Regions from separate parts of the Bradyrhizobium sp. NBAIM08 genome, predicted to be linked through region 1. Evidence: predicted binding sites of a transcription regulator. Region 1 holds the regulator's gene; each other region holds the start of a gene.
What was found. Region 1 encodes HrcA, which represses chaperone genes, less so after heat shock. Its sites were predicted from a motif close to GTTAGCACTCNCNNNNNGNGAGTGCTAAC; they were not measured.
Positions count from the first base shown of each region.

Region 2: the regulator HrcA is predicted to act here: its motif matches at 3,026-3,054, upstream of I6F37_RS05100 (co-chaperone GroES).
Region 3: the regulator HrcA is predicted to act here: its motif matches at 3,236-3,264, upstream of groES (co-chaperone GroES).
Region 4: the regulator HrcA is predicted to act here: its motif matches at 1,560-1,588, upstream of groES (co-chaperone GroES).

Region 1 is NZ_JADYVR010000008.1:158,711-164,474, reverse strand. It holds gene hemW (radical SAM family heme chaperone HemW) at 1-107, opposite strand, end outside; gene rdgB (RdgB/HAM1 family non-canonical purine NTP pyrophosphatase) at 94-729, opposite strand; gene rph (ribonuclease PH) at 741-1,454, opposite strand; gene hrcA (heat-inducible transcriptional repressor HrcA) at 1,623-2,711, shown strand; gene grpE (nucleotide exchange factor GrpE) at 2,806-3,423, shown strand; gene pncA (bifunctional nicotinamidase/pyrazinamidase) at 3,575-4,297, opposite strand; gene I6F37_RS26180 (hypothetical protein) at 4,528-5,469, opposite strand.
Region 2 is NZ_JADYVR010000001.1:1,036,950-1,042,713, reverse strand. It holds gene lepB (signal peptidase I) at 7-753, shown strand; gene groL (chaperonin GroEL) at 979-2,619, opposite strand; gene I6F37_RS05100 (co-chaperone GroES) at 2,668-2,982, opposite strand; gene I6F37_RS05095 (usg protein) at 3,362-3,649, shown strand; gene I6F37_RS05090 (tetratricopeptide repeat protein) at 3,784-5,764, opposite strand, start outside.
Region 3 is NZ_JADYVR010000004.1:287,132-292,895, reverse strand. It holds gene I6F37_RS16035 (hypothetical protein) at 1-901, opposite strand, end outside; gene groL (chaperonin GroEL) at 1,099-2,730, opposite strand; gene groES (co-chaperone GroES) at 2,849-3,145, opposite strand; gene I6F37_RS16020 (hypothetical protein) at 3,460-3,981, shown strand; gene I6F37_RS16015 (protein phosphatase CheZ) at 4,215-5,000, opposite strand; gene I6F37_RS16010 (L,D-transpeptidase) at 5,316-5,764, shown strand, end outside.
Region 4 is NZ_JADYVR010000014.1:35,258-41,021, reverse strand. It holds gene I6F37_RS32865 (MFS transporter) at 1-509, shown strand, start outside; gene I6F37_RS46000 (DUF2274 domain-containing protein) at 579-686, shown strand; gene I6F37_RS45785 (DUF2274 domain-containing protein) at 679-849, shown strand; partial or broken gene I6F37_RS32855 (DNA ligase) at 1,081-1,323, shown strand; gene groES (co-chaperone GroES) at 1,631-1,945, shown strand; gene groL (chaperonin GroEL) at 2,036-3,676, shown strand; gene I6F37_RS32840 (hypothetical protein) at 5,362-5,658, shown strand.

The DNA of each region.
Region 1 (5,764 bases):
ATCGCGGCGTGGCGGACGTGGCTGTTGAAGTCGCAATAGGGGCACTTCGACAGGCAGAACGGCCAGTGCACATAGACGCCAAACGCATCCTTGTTAGCGCGGCTCAAGGCAGATCTCCGCCAGTTTCCGAAAAGCGCGGGCGCGGTGCGACAGGCCGAGCCCAAGCGGCGGCAGGCCGTGCTTCTCGATGCTGGTCATCTCGCCGAAGGTGCGGCTGTGCCCGTCCGGCAGGAACATCGGGTCGTAGCCGAAGCCGGCTGTGCCGCGCGGTGGCCAGATCAGCGTGCCGTCGACGCGCGCCTCGACCTCCTCGCGATGATCGTCGGGCCAGGCCACACAAAGCGCCGAGACGAAGTGGGCTTTGCGCTTGTCCGGCGTGGTGGCGCCGCGCTCCTGCAGCAGGCGCTCGATCTGCGCCATCGCCGCGTTGAAATCCTTGGTCGGGCCGGCCCAGCGCGCGCTGTAGATTCCCGGCGCACCGTCGAGTGCGTCGACGACGATGCCGGAATCGTCGGCGAAGGAGGGCAGCTTGGTCGCCTCCGCCGCGGCGATCGCCTTGATCGCGGCGTTGCTGCGGAAATCGTTGCCGGTTTCCTCGGGCTCGTCTAGGCCGAGCTCGCCGGCCGACACCGCCTCGATCCCGTACGGCGCGAGCAGCTCCCTCATCTCGGCGAGCTTGCCGGGATTGTGGGTGGCGATGACGAGCTTGTCGGTGATTCGGCGGTGCATGGGCTTATTGACTACGCCACGGCCAGTTTCTGCAAGTCCACCAGGCGCGCAATGCCCTTCTGCGCCAGGGCGATCAGCTTCAGGAACTCGTCCTGCGTGAACGGCTCGCGTTCCGCGGTGCCCTGCACCTCGATGATGCGGCCATCGCCGGTCATGACGAAATTGGCGTCGGTCTCGGCTTCCGAATCCTCGGCATAGTCGAGATCGAGCACCGGCGTGCCGTTGTAGATGCCGCAGGAGATCGCGGCGACGTTGTCGCGCATCACGTTGGCCTTCACCATGGTGCGCGCCTTCATCCAGTTGAGGCAATCGGCAAGCGCGACCCAGGCGCCGGTGATCGAGGCCGTGCGCGTGCCGCCGTCGGCCTGGAGCACGTCGCAATCGACCGTGATCTGGCGCTCGCCGAGAGCTTCGAGATCGACGATGGTGCGAAGCGAGCGGCCGATCAGGCGTTGGATCTCGACGGTGCGGCCGCTCTGCTTGCCGGCGGAGGCCTCGCGGCGGGTGCGTTCGGAGGTCGCGCGCGGCAGCATGCCGTATTCGGCGGTGACCCAGCCGCGGCCCTGCCCCTTCAGCCACGGCGGCAGGCGGTCCTCCAGCGTGGCGGTGACCAGCACATGGGTGTCGCCGAATTTAACGAGGCACGAGCCTTCCGCATATTTGACCACGCCGCGCTCCAGCGTCACGGGGCGCAATTCGTCGGGCGCACGGCGGCTTGGCCGCATGGGAAATCTCCAAAACTCACGGGAATAGGCTGTTCGCGGTGCTTGTAGGTGGGGCGGGGGTGGGCGGCAAGGGCTTATTCACCCCCTGACCGTCGGCCTGCAAACGCCACGCTTGTCAGACGCGGCCCGGATGGACAAATTATAAGGATCTGAGAGGAGTTACCGTCTGTGGCCCATCACGATCCGATCCATCTGATCGCGCCGCGCGCAGGCCTTGCCCAGCTCAACGAGCGTTCCCGCGACATCTTTCGTCAAATTGTCGAAAGCTATCTCGCGACCGGTGAGCCGGTCGGCTCGCGCAACATTTCCCGCCTGATTGCGATGCCGCTGTCGCCGGCATCTGTGCGCAACGTCATGGCCGATCTGGAACAGCTCGGCCTGATCTATGCCCCGCACACCTCCGCCGGCCGGCTGCCGACGGAATTGGGCCTGCGCTTCTTCGTCGATGCCCTGATGCAGGTCGGCGACCTCAACGAGGCCGAGCGGCAGGCGATCCAGAGCCAGCTCTCGTCCGTCGGCGAGGCGCAATCGGTCGAGGCGGCGCTGGACCAGGCCTTGATGCGGCTCTCCGGCCTGACCCGGGCCGCCGCCGTCGTGCTGACGCCGAAATCCAATGCGCGGCTGAAGCACATCGAATTCGTCCGCCTGGAACCGGAAAAAGCGCTGGTGATCCTGGTCGGCGAAGACGGCCAGGTTGAAAACCGCGTGTTGACGCTGCCGCCCGGAGTTCCCTCTTCGGCGCTGACAGAGGCCGGCAATTTCCTCAATGCGCGGATCCGCGGCCGGACCTTGGCCGAAGCGCGGCTCGAGCTCGAGACCGCACTCGGCGAGGCCCGTGCCGAGCTCGATCAGCTGACACAGAAAGTGATCTCGGCCGGCATTGCCAGCTGGTCCGGCGGCGAGAGCGAGGACCGTCAGCTCATCGTCCGCGGCCACGCCAATCTGCTCGAAGATCTGCACGCGCTGGAGGATCTGGAGCGGGTTCGCCTGTTGTTCGACGACCTCGAGACCAAGCGCGGCGTGATCGATCTGCTCGGCCGGGCCGAGACCGCCGAAGGCGTGCGCATCTTCATCGGCAGTGAGAACAAGCTGTTCTCGCTGTCGGGGTCCTCCACCATCATCTCGCCCTATCGGGATGCCGCCGGCCACATCGTCGGCGTTCTCGGCGTGATCGGCCCGACGCGGCTGAATTATGCCCGCGTGATCCCGACCGTGGACTACGCCGCCCGCATCGTCAGCCGCCTGTTGGGGGGCTGACCGGCCTTTCTGCCGATCACGGGCGCTTGATTTTCGCGGGCTTAAGCACGATATCCGGGCCAACATCCCTGAAACGAGTTCGAGATCAGAGCCGATGACCGAGCAAGACCGGCAACCCCAAGACACGACTGCAGCGACCGGCGAGCCCGTGGTGTCGAAACCCTACATCATGCCCGACGATCCCGAGCCGGGTTCGGTCGAAACCCTGCAAAAGGAAGCGGCTGAAGCGCGCGACCGCATGCTGCGGACGCTGGCCGAGATGGAGAATTTGCGCAAGCGCACCGCAAAGGAAGTCGCCGACGCCCGCCTCTACGGCATCACCGGCTTCGCGCGCGACGTGCTCGACATCGCCGACAATCTCCAGCGCGCACTCGATGCCGTTCCGGCGGAGGCGCGTGCTGCGGCCGATCCCGGCCTGGTCTCGTTGATCGAGGGCGTCGAGCTCACGGAGCGCGCGCTGCTCAACGCGCTGGAAAAACACGGCGTGAAGAAGCTCGATCCTCAGGGCCAGAAGTTCGACCCGAACTTCCACCAGGCAATGTACGAAGTGCCTGACGCGTCGGTGCCGTCGGGCACCGTGGTGCAGATCATGCAGGCCGGCTACACCATCGGTGACCGCGTGCTGCGCCCGGCGCTGGTCGGCGTCGCCAAGGGCGGCGCGAAGACTGCGCCCGCGGCGAACAACAACGAATCGAGCAGCGCGGCGAACTGAGTGTTGGCGTCATTCCGGGGCTCGACGAAGTCGAGAACCCGGAATCCATTGAACAGCAGAGACAACCGCACAATGGATTCTCAGGTGCGCAAATTGCGCACCATAGCTCGCGCTGAAGCGCGCCCCGGAATGACGGAGGATAGCGCGCCGCCTACGCGCTCACCGCGATATCCGCAGACTGAATCCGCTTCACGCCCGCCTTGGCCATGTCGGCCCAGGCCTTGGCGAGCGAGCCCTGCGTGTCGATGCCGCGGCAGGCGTCTTCCACCACATAGACCTCGAAGCCCGCCTTGCGCCCGTCGAGCGCGGTCCAGGCGACGCAGAAGTCTGTCGCAAGACCAGCGACGAAGACGCGCTTGATCTTGCGGCCCCGCAGGTAGCCGGCGAGCCCGGTCGAGGTCTTGCCGTCGGCCTCGAGGAAGGCCGAATAGCTGTCGACGTTCTTGTGAAATCCCTTGCGGATGATGAGCTCGGCGTGCGGGATCGACAGGTCCTTCGACAGCGCCGCGCCCTCGGTGCCCTGCACGCAATGGTCCGGCCACAGCACCTGCTTGCCGTAGGGCAGGTCGACCGTTTCGAACGGCTTCTTGCCGGAATGAACCGACGCAAACGAAACGTGGCCCGGCGTGTGCCAGTCCTGCGTCAGCACCACATTCGCAAATGCCTTCGAGATCTTGTTGATGACCGGCACCACCTGCTCGCCTTCCTTTACCGCGAGGCTCCCGCCGGGCAGGAAGCAGTTCTGCACGTCGATCACGAGCAGCGCGGACGCTTCGTCCGGCTTGATCGGTGCGGCCGCGAACAGCGCGCTTGGCGCGAGCGTCGCCAGCGCCGTCGTTCCAAGCATTGCCAAGACCTGTCGCCGAACCAGCATGTCTACCTCCCCTCCAGGATGATCCAACGGGAGGAAGCCTAGTTCCGTTCGTGTACGAACAGAAGCCCGAAAATGCGGCCGGTTCTGTCCAGCGCGTGGGCTGACAAAGCCCATAGCGCCGTCATCCCGGGGCGCGCAAAGCGCGAACCCGGGATCCATAACCACAGGGAGAAGTTGGGCGAAGGTTCTTCGTGAAACTGCGACCAACCACGATTAGCGCCGGCTTCGTCCTACCCCTTCGGCTGAATCCCGTCGCGTACGGTGCGGAAGCGGGTGAAGGCGGCTTGCCATTGGTCGCGCGGGGCGCTGGCGATGATGCGCAATGATGCGCCGCCGCTCGAGAAGCGGATCCACTGCACCACCGTCACCGGGACCTTGTCCTTGCCGCTGACGCCGTCGATCCGGGTCTCGAAGCCTTGCTGGCCGTTGATGCGGATCGGCTCGGACATAGTGATGCGCGACTCGCGCACGCCGGGAATCTGGAGCGCCGCCTCCCGGGCGAAGCGGGCGCGGTCGTCGGCGGCTTGCGGGGTGGCGCCGATCAGGCCGAGGATCATGAACGGCCTCGCCTCGTAGCCCACGCTCTCATCGCCGTCGGCCAGGATGATGCTCGAGCCCGGTGCCAGGGTCTTGATGTCCTTGAAGTCGGCGAGATCGGTGATCTTGAACGGCAGCAGCGCGATCTGCTCCTCGGCAGAGACCTGCCTGCGGGTCGTGGCGCTCGCGAACATCTGCCGCACCGCCTCGTCGGTGTAGATCTTGGTCGCATTCTCCGGGATCTGCACCGCGACATAGCCGGAGAAGCCGGCGCCGGGCACGATCATCGAATAGCGCTTCACCGGAGTGTCGCCGGCCTTGCCGCTTTCGGTGGTGAAATAGGCAAGGCCTGCGGGGGTCTCGACCTTGTCCTGCTTGACGCCGCCGGTCCCCCCGGGATTGGAATTGAAGGCGCTCACGACCTCGCCATAGGCGGCCGGCGGCAGCTCGGTGACCAGCACCTTGACGTTGCCGTCCTCGCTCTCGAAGCCCGGAAAGGTCTTGGCCGTGCTGAGGCCGATCAGCGGCACCATGCCGAGACGCAAGCCGGGTGGGAAAACGACGTCGGCGGCGAAGGCCGGAAGCGCTGTTACGGTGAGGAGGGCGAGCGCGGCGAGGGGGCGGATCAGCTTCATGGCCACTCTGATTGGTTCACATTGAGGCCGTTCGATGGTCGGCCACGGGGCCGCTTTGTCGCGCGAAGCAGCTGCGCCGGCTGTGCGGTCGGTCCGCCTTTTAGCCGGTTTGGCCTCGCCGCAACAGGGCGGGCGGGCTTGCGGGTGCGGGGGCTTGCCGACGCCCGGACCTGTTAATAATTCCTCACCCGCAAGGGCGGTTGAGCCCGGATATCACCTTCCAAAACCCGATGTTTTAGCGGCAGAAACCTAGCTTCGGTCCTTGCGGGCCCCTCCCCCCCTCCTATATGAGCCT
Region 2 (5,764 bases), on a different contig from region 1:
AGGCCCATGACCGTTCTTCAGGAATCGATCCGCCCCGCGGCACGATCCAGCGACTGGAAGGCGATCGTCGTCCTGATCCTCATGATCCCGGTGCTGTGGTCGCCGGTGATCCTGTTTCGCTTCGTCCTGTATCAGCCGTTCAACATTCCGTCCGGTTCGATGACACCGGCGCTGATGGTCGGCGACTACGTCTTCGCCGCGAAATACGCTTACGGGTATGGCCGCTATTCCCTCCCATTCGCGTCGTCCTGGATCTCGGGCCGCATCCTCGCCGCCGATCCCGAATACGGGGATATCGTGGTATTCCGGACGGCGAAGGACAGTTCTGCCGACTACGTCAAACGCGTCGTCGGCCTGCCCGGAGACCGCATCCAGATGCGGCAGGGCCGGCTCATCCTCAACGGCCGCCCGGTGACCCGCGTCGCCCTGGAGGCGACATTTGCCGGCGACGCCTGCGGTGTCGACGACCGCGCCGCCGTCAAGCGCTGGCGCGAGACGCTGCCGAGCGGTGCGTCCTATGTGACATACGACTGCCTCGACAACGGCTATCTCGACAACACAGACGTCTTCACGGTGCCGCCGGGCCACATCTTCGTGCTCGGCGACAACCGCGACAATTCCACCGACAGCCGCGTGCAGTCGACGTTCGGCTTCGTGCCGATGGACAATCTCATCGGCAAGGTGACGCGGATCTTCTGGTCGCTGGATGAAGACGGCGAGCCGCGCTTCGAGCGGCTCGGGAAGGTGGAGTAAGGCTTGCTCCGTCATTCCGGGGCGGCGCGCAGCGCCGAGCCCGGAATCCATAATCACAGCCAGATGGAGTGGGCCCGCTATGCCCGTCGCCCGTGAGTTTCGTGGTTATGGATTCCGGGCTCGCGCCCAAGAGGGGCGCGCCCCGGAATGACGTGCTCCCCAAAAAACAAAAACCCCGGCATCGCTGCCGGGGTTTCGCATTCGTATCGTGCCTGAGAGGCTGGATCAGAAGTCCATGCCGCCCATGCCGCCGCCCGGAGGCATCGCGGGGCCGGCGCCGCCCTTCTTGGGCAGCTCGGCGACCATGGCTTCCGTGGTGATCAGGAGCGCGGCCACCGAGGCAGCGTTCTGGATCGCGGTACGGACCACCTTGGTCGGGTCGATGATGCCCTTCTTGACGAGGTCGGCATATTCGCCGGTCTGGGAGTCGAAGCCGTAATTGTAGGCCTTGTTCTCCAGGATCTTGCCGACGATCACCGAGCCGTCTTCACCGGCGTTGATCGCGATCTGGCGAGCGGGGGCCGACAGCGCCTTGCGCACGATCTCGACGCCGGTCTTCTGGTCGTCGTTCTTGGTGCGCAGACCCTTGAGCTGCTCGGAGGCACGGAGCAGGGCAACGCCGCCGCCCGGAACGATGCCTTCTTCCACGGCCGCGCGGGTCGCATGCATCGCGTCATCAACGCGATCCTTGCGCTCCTTCACCTCGACCTCGGTCGCGCCGCCGACGCGGATCACCGCGACGCCGCCCGCGAGCTTGGCGAGACGCTCCTGGAGCTTCTCACGGTCGTAGTCCGAGGTGGTCTCCTCGATTTGCGCCTTGATCTGCGCCACGCGCGCCTCGATGTCGGCCTTCTTGCCGGCGCCGTTGACGATCGTGGTGTTCTCCTTGTCGATCATCACCTTCTTGGCGCGACCGAGCATGTTGAGCGTGACGTTCTCGAGCTTGATGCCGAGGTCTTCCGAGATAGCCTGGCCGCCGGTCAGGATCGCGATGTCCTGCAGCATGGCCTTGCGGCGATCGCCGAAGCCCGGAGCCTTGACGGCCGCGACCTTGAGGCCGCCGCGCAGGCGGTTCACGACGAGGGTCGCAAGCGCTTCGCCTTCGACGTCCTCGGCGACGATGACCAGCGGCTTGCCGGTCTGCACCACGGCCTCGAGCAGCGGCAGCAGCTCGTTCAGCGAGGAGAGCTTCTTCTCGTTGATGAGGATGTAGGCGTCGTCCATCTCAACGCGCATCTTGTCGGCGTTGGTGACGAAGTAGGGCGAGATGTAGCCGCGGTCGAACTGCATGCCCTCGACCACGTCGAGCTCGGTCTCGAGCGACTTGGCTTCCTCGACGGTGATGACGCCCTCGTTGCCGACCTTCTTCATGGCGTCGGCGAGGAACTTGCCGATTTCGGCATCGCCGTTGGCCGAGATGGTGCCGACCTGGGCGATCTCGTCGTTCGAGGTGACCTTCTTCGAGTTCTTCTCGAGGTCGGCCACGACGGCTTCGACCGCGAGGTCGATGCCGCGCTTGAGGTCCATCGGGTTCATGCCGGCGGCGACCGACTTGGCGCCTTCCTTCACGATCGCCTGGGCGAGCACGGTGGCGGTGGTGGTGCCGTCGCCGGCCGCGTCAGCGGACTTGGAGGCGACTTCGCGCACCATCTGCGCGCCCATGTTCTCGAACTTGTCGTCGAGCTCGATCTCCTTGGCGACGGTGACGCCGTCCTTGGTGATGCGGGGAGCGCCGAACGACTTGTCGAGCACAACGTTGCGGCCCTTCGGACCGAGCGTGACCTTCACCGCATTGGCGAGAACGTCGACGCCGCGCAGCATCTTGTCGCGCGCTTCAACCGAGAATTTGACTTCTTTGGCTGCCATCTGGAGTTTTCCTTAGGTGAGTTTGACTGGAGGGGAGGAGAGGGGCTCTTAAGCCGCCTTCTTCTTGGACTCGCTGACTTCGAGAACGCCCATCACGTCGCTCTCCTTCATGATCAGCAGGTCCTGGCCGTCGATCTTGACCTCGGTGCCGGACCACTTGCCGAACAGCACGCGGTCGCCGACCTTCAGGTCGATCGGGATCAGCTTGCCAGCTTCGTCGCGGCCACCGGGACCAACGGCGACGACTTCGCCCTGGGAGGGCTTTTCCTTGGCAGTGTCGGGAATGATGATGCCGCCAGCGGTCTTCTCTTCTGCGTCGATGCGCTTGACCACGACGCGGTCGTGAAGCGGACGGAATTTCATGCAGTCCTCCTAAGCAATTGCACGTGTTGAGGATTTGGAGATTGTTAGCAGTCGTTGCCCGTGAGTGCTAGCACGGGCGAGCCTGAAATAGGACAGGAATTTTGCGGGAGCAAGGGTTTGTAGCAGAAAAATTAGCAGCCGAAAGCGCGGACTGCCAGAAACCCCTCGCCATCGTTAACCGGGCAGCCGTGACCGTATTAGCACGGAGTCGTCTCTGCTGCTAAAGCATTGAATTTCAACAGCTTGTTAAACTTTTGGGCTTGAGATGAGTTGTCAGTTTGCGTCACATTTCTCGTCTGTGAGCGCATCGTTTCCGGGTGGCTCCCCGGGGCACGGACCAAGCCACTCGCCGAATGCGCTCCTGCAAAGGAGGTTTGGCATGGGACTGCGCGTTGGGGGCGTTTCCGAGGAATTCCGGAAACAGATGCTGGGCTACGGGCTGACGACGGCACAAATTCTCTATCGAATGCCGGATCATCCCTCGCTGCTCCAGACCTATGTCTGGCAGAACTACGACATGTTTCCGAAATTCCCCGCGCTCACCGATTTCCTGGCGTTCTGGCAGGAGAAGCTCGACGGTCCGCTCCATTCGGTGACGGTGGCCCATTCCAAGCTGATCAAGCCGGCCGAGCTCCGCGCCGTCGACGGCGTGTTCCGCCTGCATTGAGGTCGCGTAGAGTGGATTAGCCCGCAGCGGCGCGAAGCGCTGTCGCTGGCGTAATCCACCTCGTTTCTCTCCGCGTGCCGAAACAGAAACGGTGGATTACGCCTTCGGCTAATACACCCTACGAGATCACGCAATCAAACGCCGCCGCTGCAATAACGCGTCCACATCGCGCGATAGGCCGCGTCCACCGCGCGTGCATATGAGACGGGGTTGCCCGCGGCCGCGGCGTTGATCGTTGCGGGCAACTCGCGGCGCAACTTGTCGAGCTCGCCGATCTCGGCCGCGCGGCTGGCCGCGATCTCGACATAGGCCTCCTCGCTGTCGGCGACCCAGTCCGGCAGGCCAAGCGCGGTGAGGATGGCGCCGGCGGCGCGGCCCGGCAGGCTGTTGCCGAGCTTCGCCACCACGGGCACACCCATCTGCAGGGCTTCCCATGTGCTGACGCCGCCGTTCTGCGGAAACGGATCGAGGGCAATATCGATGCGATTGAACGATGCCAGATGCTCGTCCCGCAACGTGGCCCCGAGCAGATCGACGCGTTCGGCCGGCAATCGGCAAGCCGCAAATCGCGCCAGCAGCTTGTCGCGGACCAGTTGATCGTCGAGAGCCACGTCCTTGATCAACAGTCGCGAGCCCGGCACCCGCTCGAGGATCCTGGACCAGACTGCCGCCGCCTCGTCCGAGATCTTGCTGATCCGGTTGAAGACACCGAACGTGACGAAGCCGTTCGAGAGCGCCGGCGTTCCGGCCCGCGTAATCCCGGCCGGCAGCGGCGCCAGCGTCACGAAGCACGGCAGGTCGACCACCGTCTCTGCAAACAGATGCCGAACCTCGTGCGGAATCCCGACCGGATCCGAGAACAGATAGTCGATTGTCGGCAACCCGGTGCCGGTGCCATGGCCCCAGCCGTGCGCCTGGATCGGTGCCGGCTTGCGCGCAAATACGCCGAGGCGGTTTCCTTTTGTATGGCCGGACAGATCGATCAGGATATCGATGCGATCGTCGCGAATCTGGGCGGCGAGGCGATCGTCGCTCCATTGCGAGGCGTCACGCCAGCGATCGGCGATGCCTTGAAATTCGCGTGTCGTCGCGTCCTCCTTCGCCGAGCACGAGTAGCACACGATCTCGAACTGGGCGCGGTCATGGTGTTGCAGGACGGGCTTGAAGATGAACGCAGCCGAATGCGCGTTGAAGTCCGAGGAGACGTAGCCAAGCACCAGGCGGCGATCCGGATCGCGGCCGTTGTCATGCGGTGCCGCCGCTTCTGAAGCGATTCTCGCGCCGATCCGCTCCCACCATACGCGTCGCGCCTGCTGATGCCGCTCGACGCTGGCGTCCGGCACAAAATCGAGCGTGAAGATCTTGCTCGAGATCGCGCTCTCGAGATCGGGCCTGATATCGAGGGCTCTGTCGAAACTGGCGAGGGCTTCGTCGACCCGGCCTAGTCCGGCAAGACAAAGGCCCAGCACCAGATGAGCCTGATCGGAATCGGGCGCGATCGCGAGCGCCCTCTCGCAATCGGATAGTGCCTGGGCCATCTGCCGGGTCTGGAGCAAGACATTGGCGCGCCAGAGCCATCCGTTCACGTCGTCAGGGGCGAGGGCGATTGCCCGGTTGCAATCCGCCATGGCCTCGTCGAATCGCTGCAGCTCCCGGAGTGCCACGGCGCGGTTCGCCAGCGCCGCCGCATAGTCGGGCTTGATCGCGAGCGCGCGGTTCAGGCTTGCAAGAGCCTCGTCGTAGTTGCGCAGACGGCAGAGCGTGGAGCCGCGGCCGTTGTGGGCTTCGGCGAGGTTTGCGTCGACGGCGAGCGCCCGATCGTAGCTGTCGAGCGCTTCCTGGTAGCGATCCAGGGCCGCGCTCGCGTTCCCGAGATTGGAGAGAGCGAGGGCGTAGTTGGGCCGCAAGGCGAGCGCCTTGCGATAGCTCTCGCGGGCATCATTGTGACGTTTCAGCCCGTTCAGCGCGACGCCCAGGCTCATATGGGCTTCCGCCGATCGCGGATCGACGACAACCGCCCGGCTCAGCAGGCTCTCGGCCTGCTGATAATTCCCAGCATCGGACTCCAACGCGCCGAGCATATGCAGCGCGATGAATTGATTGGGCGCGATCTGC
Region 3 (5,764 bases), on a different contig from region 1:
CGGTGGCCGGGTTGAAGTTTTGCGTGACCGGCTTTGCCGCGAGCGTCCTGCTCAGCACGCTCGCCACCGCCGTTGCAAGCTTGCCCTTGTTGATCTTGTCGCCCTCGCGCCAGTCGGCCGCAGGGAAGCGGATGGTGCGGTCCATCTCGGTCATGCCCGCGGTCCAGCCTGCGGCGGTGACGCCCGGCATTGCCTTGAACTTCGCCAGCAGCGCGCCGGCGCGCTCGGGATCGACCGACATGGTGATGGTCTGCTCGCCCGCGCGCAGCGCGTCGCAGCCGACATTGAGGCTCGCCAGCGTCACCTCGACCTCCTGGCCCTTCAGGCTCTTCAGGAAGTCGGTCGCCGCATCCAGCTTGACCTTGACCGCGATCGCTTCCGGCGAGACGTCGGTGAAATCCTTCGGCTGCGGCGTGATGCCGTCGTCGGAGGTCTGACTGTCCAGGAATTCCTTTTCGCTGAGATCGGAATTGTCCGGCGAGGTCACTTCGGTCACCGCCTGGCCGACCGCGATCTGGCCGCGGAATTCGAACATGTCGCCGGACTGCTTGCGCGTCAGCTTGACGCTGACCGGCGACTTCTCACTGATGCTCTGCGTCGTTCCGGTCAGCGTCTGGCCGGCCACCTGGAGGTTGACGACGAAGCGGTCCTTGCGGTCGGAGTTCTTCGCGATGGGGTAGCAGACGTCGAGCACCGCCGCGGTCAGCGTCTTGCCTTGGCGCGTCTCCTTCAGGATCACGTCGGCATTGCCGTCCATCAGCCCGTCCATCGCGGTGAAATAGCGCGTCTCGGTTCCCCCCGGCGCGGTCGCCTTCGGCGACAGCTTCATCTGGGCGGAGGCCTGCGGCGGAACGGCGAGCAGGGCCAGAACGGCCGTGGAGCAAACCAGAAGCGCACGCATCGATGACATCCTCGCGCAACGGCCATGATCCGGAAAGCGTGAAGCGGTCTCTAGGATCATGCCCAAACAATCAGAATCGGCGCGCCACCGTAGTGGGTTTTGGCCGCTGGTTGAATCGGAAAGCGAAACGGGCAGGGTCGGCAAAAAAGAAGGCCGCCCGGAGGCGGCCTTCGCAACTCTGTCACGGAACGGAAGGCTTAGAAGCCGCCCATGCCGCCGCCGGGGGGCATCGCGGGCGGAGCTTCCTTCTTCGGCATCTCGGCGACCATGGCCTCGGTGGTCACCAAGAGGCCGGCCACGGAAGAAGCGTCCTGCAGCGCGGTGCGCACCACCTTGGCTGGATCGATGATGCCCTTCTCGACCATGTCGACATAGTCCTCGTTCTGGGCGTCGAAGCCGAAGGTCTCGGACTTGTTCTCCAGGATCTTGCCGACCACGATCGAGCCTTCCACGCCGGCGTTCTCGGAGATCTGGCGGATCGGGGCTTCCAGCGCCTTCAGCACGATGTTGATGCCGGCCTGGACGTCGTCATTGGCGTTGGTGAGACGGCCGACCGCCTTCTTGGCGCGGAGCAGCGCGACGCCGCCGCCGGGAACGATGCCTTCCTGCACCGCGGCGCGGGTGGCGTTGAGCGCGTCCTCGACGCGGTCCTTCTTCTCCTTGACCTCGATCTCGGTGGCACCGCCGACGCGGATCACCGCGACGCCGCCGGCGAGCTTGGCGAGGCGCTCCTGGAGCTTCTCGCGGTCGTAGTCCGAGGTGGTCTCCTCGATCTGCGCCTTGATCTGGCCGACGCGGGCCTCGATGTCGGGCTTCTTGCCGGCGCCGTTGACGATCGTGGTGTTCTCCTTGTCGATCACCACCTTCTTGGCGCGGCCGAGCATCTTCACCGTGACGTTCTCGAGCTTGATGCCGAGCTCCTCGGAGATCAGCTGGCCGCCGGTCAGGATCGCGATGTCCTCCAGCATGGCCTTGCGGCGGTCACCGAAGCCCGGCGCCTTCACCGCGGCCACCTTCAGGCCGCCACGGAGCCGGTTGACGACCAGGGTGGCCAGCGCCTCGCCCTCGACGTCCTCGGCGATGATGACGAGCGGCTTGCCCGACTGCACCACGGCTTCCAGCACCGGCAGCATGGCCTGCAGGCCCGAGAGCTTCTTCTCGTGCAGGAGGATGTAGGCGTCCTCGAGCTCGGCGGTCATCTTCTCGGCATTGGTGACGAAGTAGGGGCTGAGATAGCCGCGGTCGAACTTCATGCCCTCGACGATATCAACCTCGGTCTCGAGCGACTTGTTCTCCTCGACGGTGATGACGCCCTCGTTGCCGACCTTCTGCATCGCCTGGGCGATCATCTTGCCGATGGCGGCATCGCCGTTGGCCGAGATGGTGCCGACCTGGGCGACCTCGGAGGAGGCGGCGACCGGCTTGGCGCGCTTCTCGATGTCCTTGATGACGGCGGCAACCGCGGTGTCGATGCCGCGCTTGAGATCCATCGGGTTCATGCCGGCGGCGACCGCCTTGGCGCCTTCGCGCACGATGGCCTGGGCCAGCACGGTCGCGGTGGTGGTGCCGTCGCCGGCGAGGTCGTTGGTCTTGGAGGCGACCTCACGCACCATCTGGGCGCCCATGTTCTCGAACTTGTCCTCGAGCTCGATCTCCTTGGCGACCGTGACGCCGTCCTTGGTGATGCGGGGGGCGCCGAAGCTCTTCTCGATGACGACGTTGCGGCCCTTCGGACCGAGCGTCACCTTGACGGCGTTGGCGAGAACGTCGACGCCGCGCAGCATGCGATCGCGCGCGTCTCCGGAAAACTTGACGTCTTTGGCAGCCATGGTCTGCAATCCCTCGTGTTATGTGATGTGTGTTGTCTTGTGCCGTGCGGCGGAACGATGGATGCCCGGATCGCCTGGATCCGGGCATGACATTCAGCGGCTGTTCAGGCGGACGGCCTTAGGCCAGCACGCCCATGATGTCCGACTCCTTCATGATCAGGAGCTCTTCGTTGTCGATCTTGACCTCGGTGCCCGACCACTTGCCGAACAGCACGCGGTCGCCGACCTTGAGGTCGATCGGGATCAGCTTGCCGGTCTCGTCGCGGCCGCCGGGGCCGACGGCGACGACCTCGCCCTGGGACGGCTTTTCCTTGGCCGTGTCCGGAATGATGATGCCGCCCTTGGTCTTTTCCTCGGCGTCGATACGTTTGACCACGACACGGTCATGCAGCGGACGAAATTTGGATTTAGCCATGACGTTTCCCTTTGGAGGCTCGCTTCGGAAGTAGTGGGGTCGGCGGGGCGGCGCTTCCGTCCGCCCTCGCGTCGAGGATCGAACGGCGCGCTTAGCAATCGGGCTTTCCGAGTGCTAATAGTGGGTCCGGAAATATGGCTTGGCCGCGATCCTGTCAAGCAAAGGTGGTTAAGCGATTGTTGAGGCGGATATAGGATGGTGGCATTGGAAACTCGCTCGGGGCGTCGCCGTAAAGAACGACGTCATTGCTCCGGCAGCGGTTTTGCGCTTGGCTGCGGGAGGGGTGCGGCCATGGTCTTGTTCGGGGGAATGCCATGATCAGTTCGGCTCACGCGCGCACGGTTGCCAATCTGGCGGCCGCCTCTTGTCTGGCGCTGCTGCTGGGCGCCTGCGGCGGCGGCTTCAACCTGCCGTCCCTCACGTCGTCCCCGCCGCCGCCCGATGCCGAACCTGGCGTCGCTCCGGAAATGCCCGCCACCATCCGCGCCGACGAGATCGTCGGCCGCTGGGGCCTCGCCTCGTTCCAGAACCCGGCCGATCGCGCCCGCACCGAGAAGATGGCGCGCGAGCAATGCAGGAACCCCTACGTGATCACCGCCGGTTCCTCCGGTGGCGTGATCATGCATCTCGCCGACCAGGCGACGCCGCAGGAGCTGCGGCTGAAGGGCTCGCCGAGCGGCAAGAACTACATCGGGCCGGCCGGCCCGACCCCCGGCGACCAGGACCGCGAAATCGTCTCCTTCGACGGTCGCGTCATGATCACCCGCTTCATCGACAAGGACGCTGGCACCCGCTACGGCAACATGGTCTACGTCCGCTGCGCGCCGAGGGCGTGACGGTCTCTTACCCTCTCCCCTTGTGGGAGAGGTGGCTCGCCGCGTAGCGGCGAGACGGGTGAGGGGTCTATCTCCTCACGAACGGTCTTGCGAGTCGAGAGAACCCTCATCCGGCGCTTCGCGCCACCTTCTCCCACAAGGGGAGAAGGGAAGAAGAGTTCACGATCTGCACCGGCCAAAACAAAAAACGCCGGCCCAAGGCCGGCGTTTTGTTATTCCGATGTCGTCGCCGCTCAGTCGAACAGCGCGTCGATGTCGTCCTGCGAGGCGTGGCCGACGTCGCCGGCGAGCTTGGGGCCGTTGAGGAGCTTCTCGTCCTCGCTGCGGTTGTCGACCTGCGCGGGCACATGGGACTTGATCGCGTCGACGCCGCCCCAGATCTCCATCATCGCGTTGATGTGCTGCTCGATGAACTTCATCGTGCCCATGACCTTGCTGATGCGCTGGCCGGTCAGGTCCTGGAAGTTGCAGGCTTCGAAGATCGAGATGACGCGTTCCTGGATGTCGTCGGCAAGGCGCTTCTGCTGATCGATCGAGTCCACCTTCGACATCGCGCTGGCGGCCTGGTCGATCGATTCCGCGGCTTCGAGGATCTGCTGGGTCGCCTGCTCGGTGCCGCCGACCACCGCGCCGAGCTCGCCGTTGACCTTGGCCATCTCGCCGCCGTCGAAGCTCTTGCCGTGCAGCGTCGCGATCTCGCGCTTGGTGCGGTCGATGGCGTCGTGGATGAGGTCGAGCTCGACCTTCAGCTTCTCGCACTGCTCGATCTGCGCCCGGTAGGTATCGAGCATGGTGCGCGCTTCGGCAAGCTCGTGCGCGGTCGAGGCGTCGATCGCCGCCATGGCAGCGCTGCCGGACAGCGGGGCCGCGACGATGCCCTTCGCCATCTGGGCGCGGATCGCGCGCAGCTCGGCCATGATCTCGCTATGCATCGGGAGTGCCTCTTCAGTTACGTCTACAATGGGCATCTCGCCACCGACGATATCTTCGACGCGAAAACGCTTGCGGTGAACAGCCATCAGGATACTCCCCCACCTCACTCACGCGTCTTTGTAGGCAGAAGCGATTTAACACGAAGTTCACAGCAGGAACTGCTGATCGGCCGCGCGCGACGCGGCGCAAAGAAGCGATTAACCATGGCCGCGCGGCGTTCATCGAAAATAAACGCTGATCGCCAAATTGCAGGCGCGCTCGCGACGTGGTGAATCCAAACGCGCTGTCCGTTTACCAAACAAAACGGCTTTTGCTTTTTATTGACCACGTCGAAGAGCGCGGATCAGCCACCGGCTCTCCACGACGCATGTGATCTAGACGAAACAGTACAGAGTACGTCGATGTTCAAGAAAATGTCTGTCGCGCTGCTCGGCAGCGCTTGCACCTTCATGGCCGGCGCGAACGACGCGGGCGCCTTCGACAACAGCGTGCCGAACGATCCGCCCGCGGTGCTGTACCAGCCGCGCGTGCCGCCGGCCCCGGTGCGCGTGGCGTCCCATTCCAACATGGGCGGCGGCTTCATCGAATTCCTGTTCGGCGATGGCCCCGGCCGCGGCCCGGCCTACGCGCCGGAGCAGCCGGTGTATCAGCAGCAGCCGGGCTATTACGACCAGCGGCGCCTGCCGCCGATGGGCGAGCCGCAGATGCAAGGTGGGTATCAACAAGGCGGATATCAGCAGGGCGCGTCTCTGCAGCAGGAGGCGGTCGATCCGCGGCAGCGTCCGTTCGATCCGAAATTCGAGAAACAACTCGTTGACTATAGCGGCAAGGAAAGTCCCGGCACGATCGT
Region 4 (5,764 bases), on a different contig from region 1:
CCGTGCAACTCGCGATTATCCTGCGATGGCCGTTGTCATCATACGTCCTGTGGGCCGCTGTGGCCGCCGTCGGCGCAGCTACAGTGCTTAGCTATGTGCTCCTGGCTAGTTATTTCCCGAAAGAACTTGCCGGACGGGCCAATGCTGCGCTGAACGTGCTCCATATCGGTGGAGCGTTTGTCCTGCAATATGCCACTGGCGTCGTCCTTGAACATTGGACGCCTCAGGCGGGGCATTATCCGGAGATCGCCTACCAGACAGCCTTTATCTCCAATCTTGTCCTTCAGATCATCGCATGGGTCTGGTTCGCTTTCCGGTGGGTGCTTCGGCCGCCAGCGCTAGGTTCAGCGATTAGGAGCGCCAGCGTCGGCGGCGGCGGAGGTTCAGCCTTCCGGTACTGTGGGACGATCACAGCAAGCACTGGCGCCATTCTATGCGACACCGCGGCTATGTCGGTCCGTCAGCCGATAATGCTGGACGCAACGTCTTCGTTCGCCGTTCCTGCCTAGTCGTGACAGTGAGAAACTCGCGCAATACCGCACTCCTGTTGAAAGGTGAAGGGAGGAACACCGGGATGAATCTCAAGCTTCGACCACTTCAAGACGACAGGGCCCGTCAAGCTCACGATCGGGCTGCCGGCGGCGGTCTTCATGGATCTCAAAAGCTACGCGGATTTTGATGCGTAGCGGAGCCACGACGACGCCGGCTGAGCCTGCCAAATTCATCGCGACGATGATCGAGCGTTTCATGGCAACCGGCCGCGCCTTTGCGAAGGTACGGCGAAATGCTGTTCACCTCGGTCCTGGATCGGCCGAGAGATCCGGATATCCGAAATGCCATCGCCGTTGAAATCTTTTTGTCGGTCGGCACTTCACGGGAGATCCGGGTGATGGGATCGACGAGACGGATAAGTCCAGATGGAGTTCGTCCGCATCTGCAACCGGGGCATGGTTCTTTCGCAGGGGTGCAAGGTCTTTGAAGGACGCGGCAAGGAAGCGGTCGAGTACTATTTCCATCACGAGTTCGAAACACCCACTGGCCGTCGGGCGGCGCGGTCGATCGAGGGGCAAGAGCGGAGCCCTTCCGGCTGACGACGGCACGACCGACTTCTCTGTTCTTCAGAATGAACTCAAAGGCCGCTCGACGAAGATCGTGATGGTGGCTTTTGACCTTCTATACCTGAACGGTCGCGATCTGCGCAGTGTGACGTTGTTCGAGCGCAAGACGCTGCTGCGTAAGATCATTTCTGGCACGGCGATCCAATTCAGCGAAAGCTTCGAGATCGACGGCCAGGATATGTTCAAGCATGCCTGCAAGACGGGCTGGAAGGCGTGGTCTCTATTCGCGTTGGTAAGCCGACCGTAGCCACTACGTTTTGGGCGAGCGCTGGCGACTTGCCGGTTTGATTGGGCGTGCGACAGGTATACCAGCTAACCTCAGCCGAGCACGTCTCCAGTTAGCCATAGAGACTGATGGCAGGCGACCGTCCTGAGCGCCTATTTTTCTGCCAGAGCCCCTTGCTCCCGCAAAAATCCTATCCTATCTCAGCTCGGCCCGTGACTAGCACTCACGGGCATCGATTGCTAGCACTCCAAAATCTCTAACTCGTGCAAATGCTTAGGAGGGCTGCATGAAATTCCGTCCGCTTCACGACCGCGTCGTGGTCAAGCGTATCGACGCAGAAGAGAAGACCGCTGGCGGCATCATCATTCCGGATAGTGCCAAGGAAAAGCCCTCGCAGGGCGAAGTCATCGCCGTTGGCCCCGGTGGCCGCGACGAGAGCGGCAAACTGACCCCGATCGACGTCCAGGTCGGCGACCGTGTCCTGTTCGGCAAGTGGTCGGGCACCGAGGTCAAGATCGACGGCCAGGACCTGTTGATCATGAAGGAAAGCGACATCATGGGCGTGCTCGAAGCTCCCGCTTCGAAGAAGAAGGCCGCCTAACCAACCGCTCGCACCGCTCACCCCTGAGGAGCGCCTGCCGGGCGTCTCGCCAAGGGTGAGATGAGACCAAGACAACTCAGGGAAACCAATATGTCAGCCAAAGAAGTGAAATTCGGCGTCGACGCCCGCGACCGCATGCTGCGCGGTGTCGATATCCTCGCTAACGCCGTGAAGGTCACGCTCGGCCCGAAGGGCCGCAACGTGGTGCTCGAGAAGTCGTTCGGCGCGCCGCGCATCACCAAGGACGGCGTCACCGTGGCCAAGGAGATCGAGCTCGACGACAAGTTCGAGAACATGGGCGCGCAGATGGTCCGCGAAGTCGCCTCCAAGTCCGCTGACGCGGCCGGCGACGGCACCACCACCGCGACCGTGCTCGCCGCTGCCATCGTGCGCGAAGGCGCCAAGTCGGTCGCCGCCGGCATGAACCCGATGGACCTGAAGCGCGGTATCGACCTCGCGGTCGAAGCCGTCGTCGCGGATCTCCAGAAGAACTCGAAGAAGGTCACCTCGAACGAGGAGATCGCCCAAGTCGGCACCATTTCCGCCAACGGCGATGCCGAGATCGGCAAGTTCCTCTCCGACGCCATGAAGAAGGTCGGCAACGAGGGTGTCATCACCGTCGAGGAAGCCAGGTCGCTCGAGACCGAGCTCGACGTCGTCGAGGGCATGCAGTTCGACCGCGGCTACATCTCGCCCTACTTCGTCACCAACGCCGACAAGATGCGCGTTGAGATGGACGACGCCTACATCCTGATCAACGAGAAGAAGCTCTCCTCGCTGAACGAGCTGCTGCCGCTGCTCGAGGCCGTGGTGCAGACCGGCAAGCCGCTGGTCATCGTCGCCGAGGACGTCGAAGGCGAAGCGCTTGCGACCCTGGTCGTGAATCGCCTCCGCGGTGGTCTGAAGGTCGCGGCCGTCAAGGCTCCGGGCTTCGGCGATCGCCGCAAGGCCATGCTGCAGGACATCGCGATCCTGACCGGCGGCCAGGCGATCTCGGAAGACCTCGGCATCAAGCTCGAGAACGTCACGCTGCAGATGCTCGGTCGCGCCAAGAAGGTGATGATCGACAAGGAGAACACCACGATCGTCAACGGCGCCGGCAAGAAGGCCGACATCGAGGCTCGCGTTGCCCAGATCAAGGCGCAGATCGAGGAGACCACCTCGGACTACGACCGTGAGAAGCTCCAGGAGCGTCTCGCCAAGCTCGCGGGCGGCGTGGCGGTGATCCGCGTCGGCGGCGCGACCGAGGTCGAGGTGAAGGAGCGCAAGGATCGCGTTGATGACGCGATGCATGCGACCCGTGCGGCTGTCGAGGAAGGCATCGTCCCGGGCGGCGGCGTCGCTCTTCTCCGTGCCTCCGAACAGCTCAAGGGTCTGCGCACCAAGAACGACGACCAGAAGACTGGCGTCGAGATCGTGCGCAAGGCACTGTCCTGGCCGGCCCGCCAGATCGCGATCAACGCCGGCGAAGACGGTTCGGTCATCGTCGGCAAGATCCTCGAGAAGGATCAGTACGCCTACGGCTTCGACTCGCAGACCGGCGAGTACGGCAACCTCGTCTCCAAGGGCATCATCGACCCGACCAAGGTCGTGCGCACCGCTATCCAGAATGCCTCCTCCGTGGCGGCGCTGCTGATCACGACGGAAGCGATGGTCGCCGAGCTGCCGAAGAAGGCCGCAGCCGGCCCGGCCATGCCTCCGGGCGGCGGCATGGGAGGCATGGACTTCTGATCCAGCCGCGAAACGAGAATTACAGAACCCCGGCACCAATGCCGGGGTTTTTCTTTGACGCCGTATTATGTCCCCTTGTTTTCGGGTGCGCTTAGCCCAAGCCCCAACTTCATAGGAAGTTGAAAAAGCCGGTGTAGATATGCCGACCACGGCAACAGCAGCAAATCCTCGATGGCTTGCCCGGCACCTTGCCCGAAATGCTGCACCATCGGGTGGGCGGCGTCACCGAGCAGCGTCACATGCCCGCGCTACCAATACCGCAATGGCGACCGATCGTAGATGCCCTGCGCTGGCGCTGCTGGGAGACCCGAAGGACGCACGCGCGCTGCTGCGGCCGGCCTTGCCCTCGATGCCAACTTCACGATCCGCCGCTACCGCACCAACGGCAAAGTTGACAACCCGACTTATTTTGCCAACGTGCTAATCTGCGGCTATGCGCTTTCCTTCAACGCACTGACGCGCCAGACCGGTGACGTCGATATTCTCGTCCCACGACCCCGGAAAACAATCGACGCTGGACCGCGGCCTTGAGCGAACTGCCGGACGGCGCGGCGAAGGAGCCTTTCGAGATCGCCGACGACCAATTCACGGTGAGGGATGCCGGTACGCCGAGCGGCCCGGGCGTGATCCGGGTGATCGATAGTTCGTCGTCGACGTTTTGCCGGCGGCATGCGGACTGGCCTACCATGAACTCAAACCGCACGTCCGGAGGACCTCGACGCAATGGGGTCCGATCAACGTACTCGACCTCGAAGGACTGCGCCTGACGAAACAGAGCCCGAGAGGCAAGGACAGGGTCGATCTCCAACATATCGAAGCGGCTTTGAGAGCCATCCAAGGACGGGTGTCCGAGCGCGTCGCGGCCATGTCGAGACGCGACTTCGTGCCGAGACGCCGCCGTCAGACGACAGCATCGAATTCAAGGTCGAGCAGGTTTCCGCCCCTTCTTCGGACGCAGAAACCCGGTCTCTGGCGAAAGCGAGGCGCTAGCGCGCGGAATAGCACTCGACCAAGCCTTCGAAGATCGGCTGTCGATCTACGGCGATGCTGCCACGTTGGGAAAAATGCTGGAAGCCGCGGATCAGATAACGGACTTCCATGCCTACGCCTCCGAGATTGCCATCGAAGATCCGAACTCGCAACCATGAGCCACGGAAGCGACGCTATCACGTCCTCACCGAAAGCGCGGTACGACGGCTTGGCCGGCGCTGGCGACCCGGGCTCCTCGCCCGGTCCGTCGGGACCGGCCGGCCTAAGCACGTCAGTTCGGAGAAACGTGAACTCGCCCGCGAGTCCACACGAAAAATCCGGATAGCCGAATTGTCATTGCTTGTACTCGAGACACGCCCTTCTATCTATCGGACCGATCCAAACGTCGGCAGGCGTACAAAGATGGTCCTGGTGGAAACGTGTGCTTTTAGCGCGCAGAAGATTCGCGCTCCTCGTTCATTCATTTAGCGCGAGCAAGATGATCGCGATAGGCCTGCCGCGCACGGTGCGATCGTACGCGCCATCTGTGCGTAGGACAATCCAACGAGAACGCGTTTCCGGCATAGGAGATCCTCTGGGATCCATCACGCGCGGCTTTGCCCAGCCGCATGCTCATTCATGGAACTAGGACCTAGTCTAGCGCCGGTCCAGTGTGCTTTGATACGTAAGGTAGAAATGAGATGTGTGGTGATTCAATGTACATGGTCATTCGCAAGTACACCAAGATTCGTTCGGTTGCGGATGCCGCCCGCCGCGCGAAAAGCGGCATCGGTCAGATCCTAAGGGAATCTCATGGATTCAAATCGTACTATGTCCTCGACGGAGGTGAAGGCGTCGGTATCGCTGTGATGATATTCGAGGGTCGCGAAAGCGCCAATGCAGCGAACAAAAAGGTCTTGGAGATCGTTCAAGCGAGTCTGCATGACCTCCATCTTGGGGACCCCGAAATCGTCTCCGGGGAGATACTGGTGAATATCCGATCTGATCAGTAGCGCGTTCTGTTCCATGGAGCAAAACGCCAGCGCGCAGAACGACAAGCTCCGTAATGTTGAAAACACACCATCAATTTGGCCGCGGACTGGAATCCTCTGCCTGGCA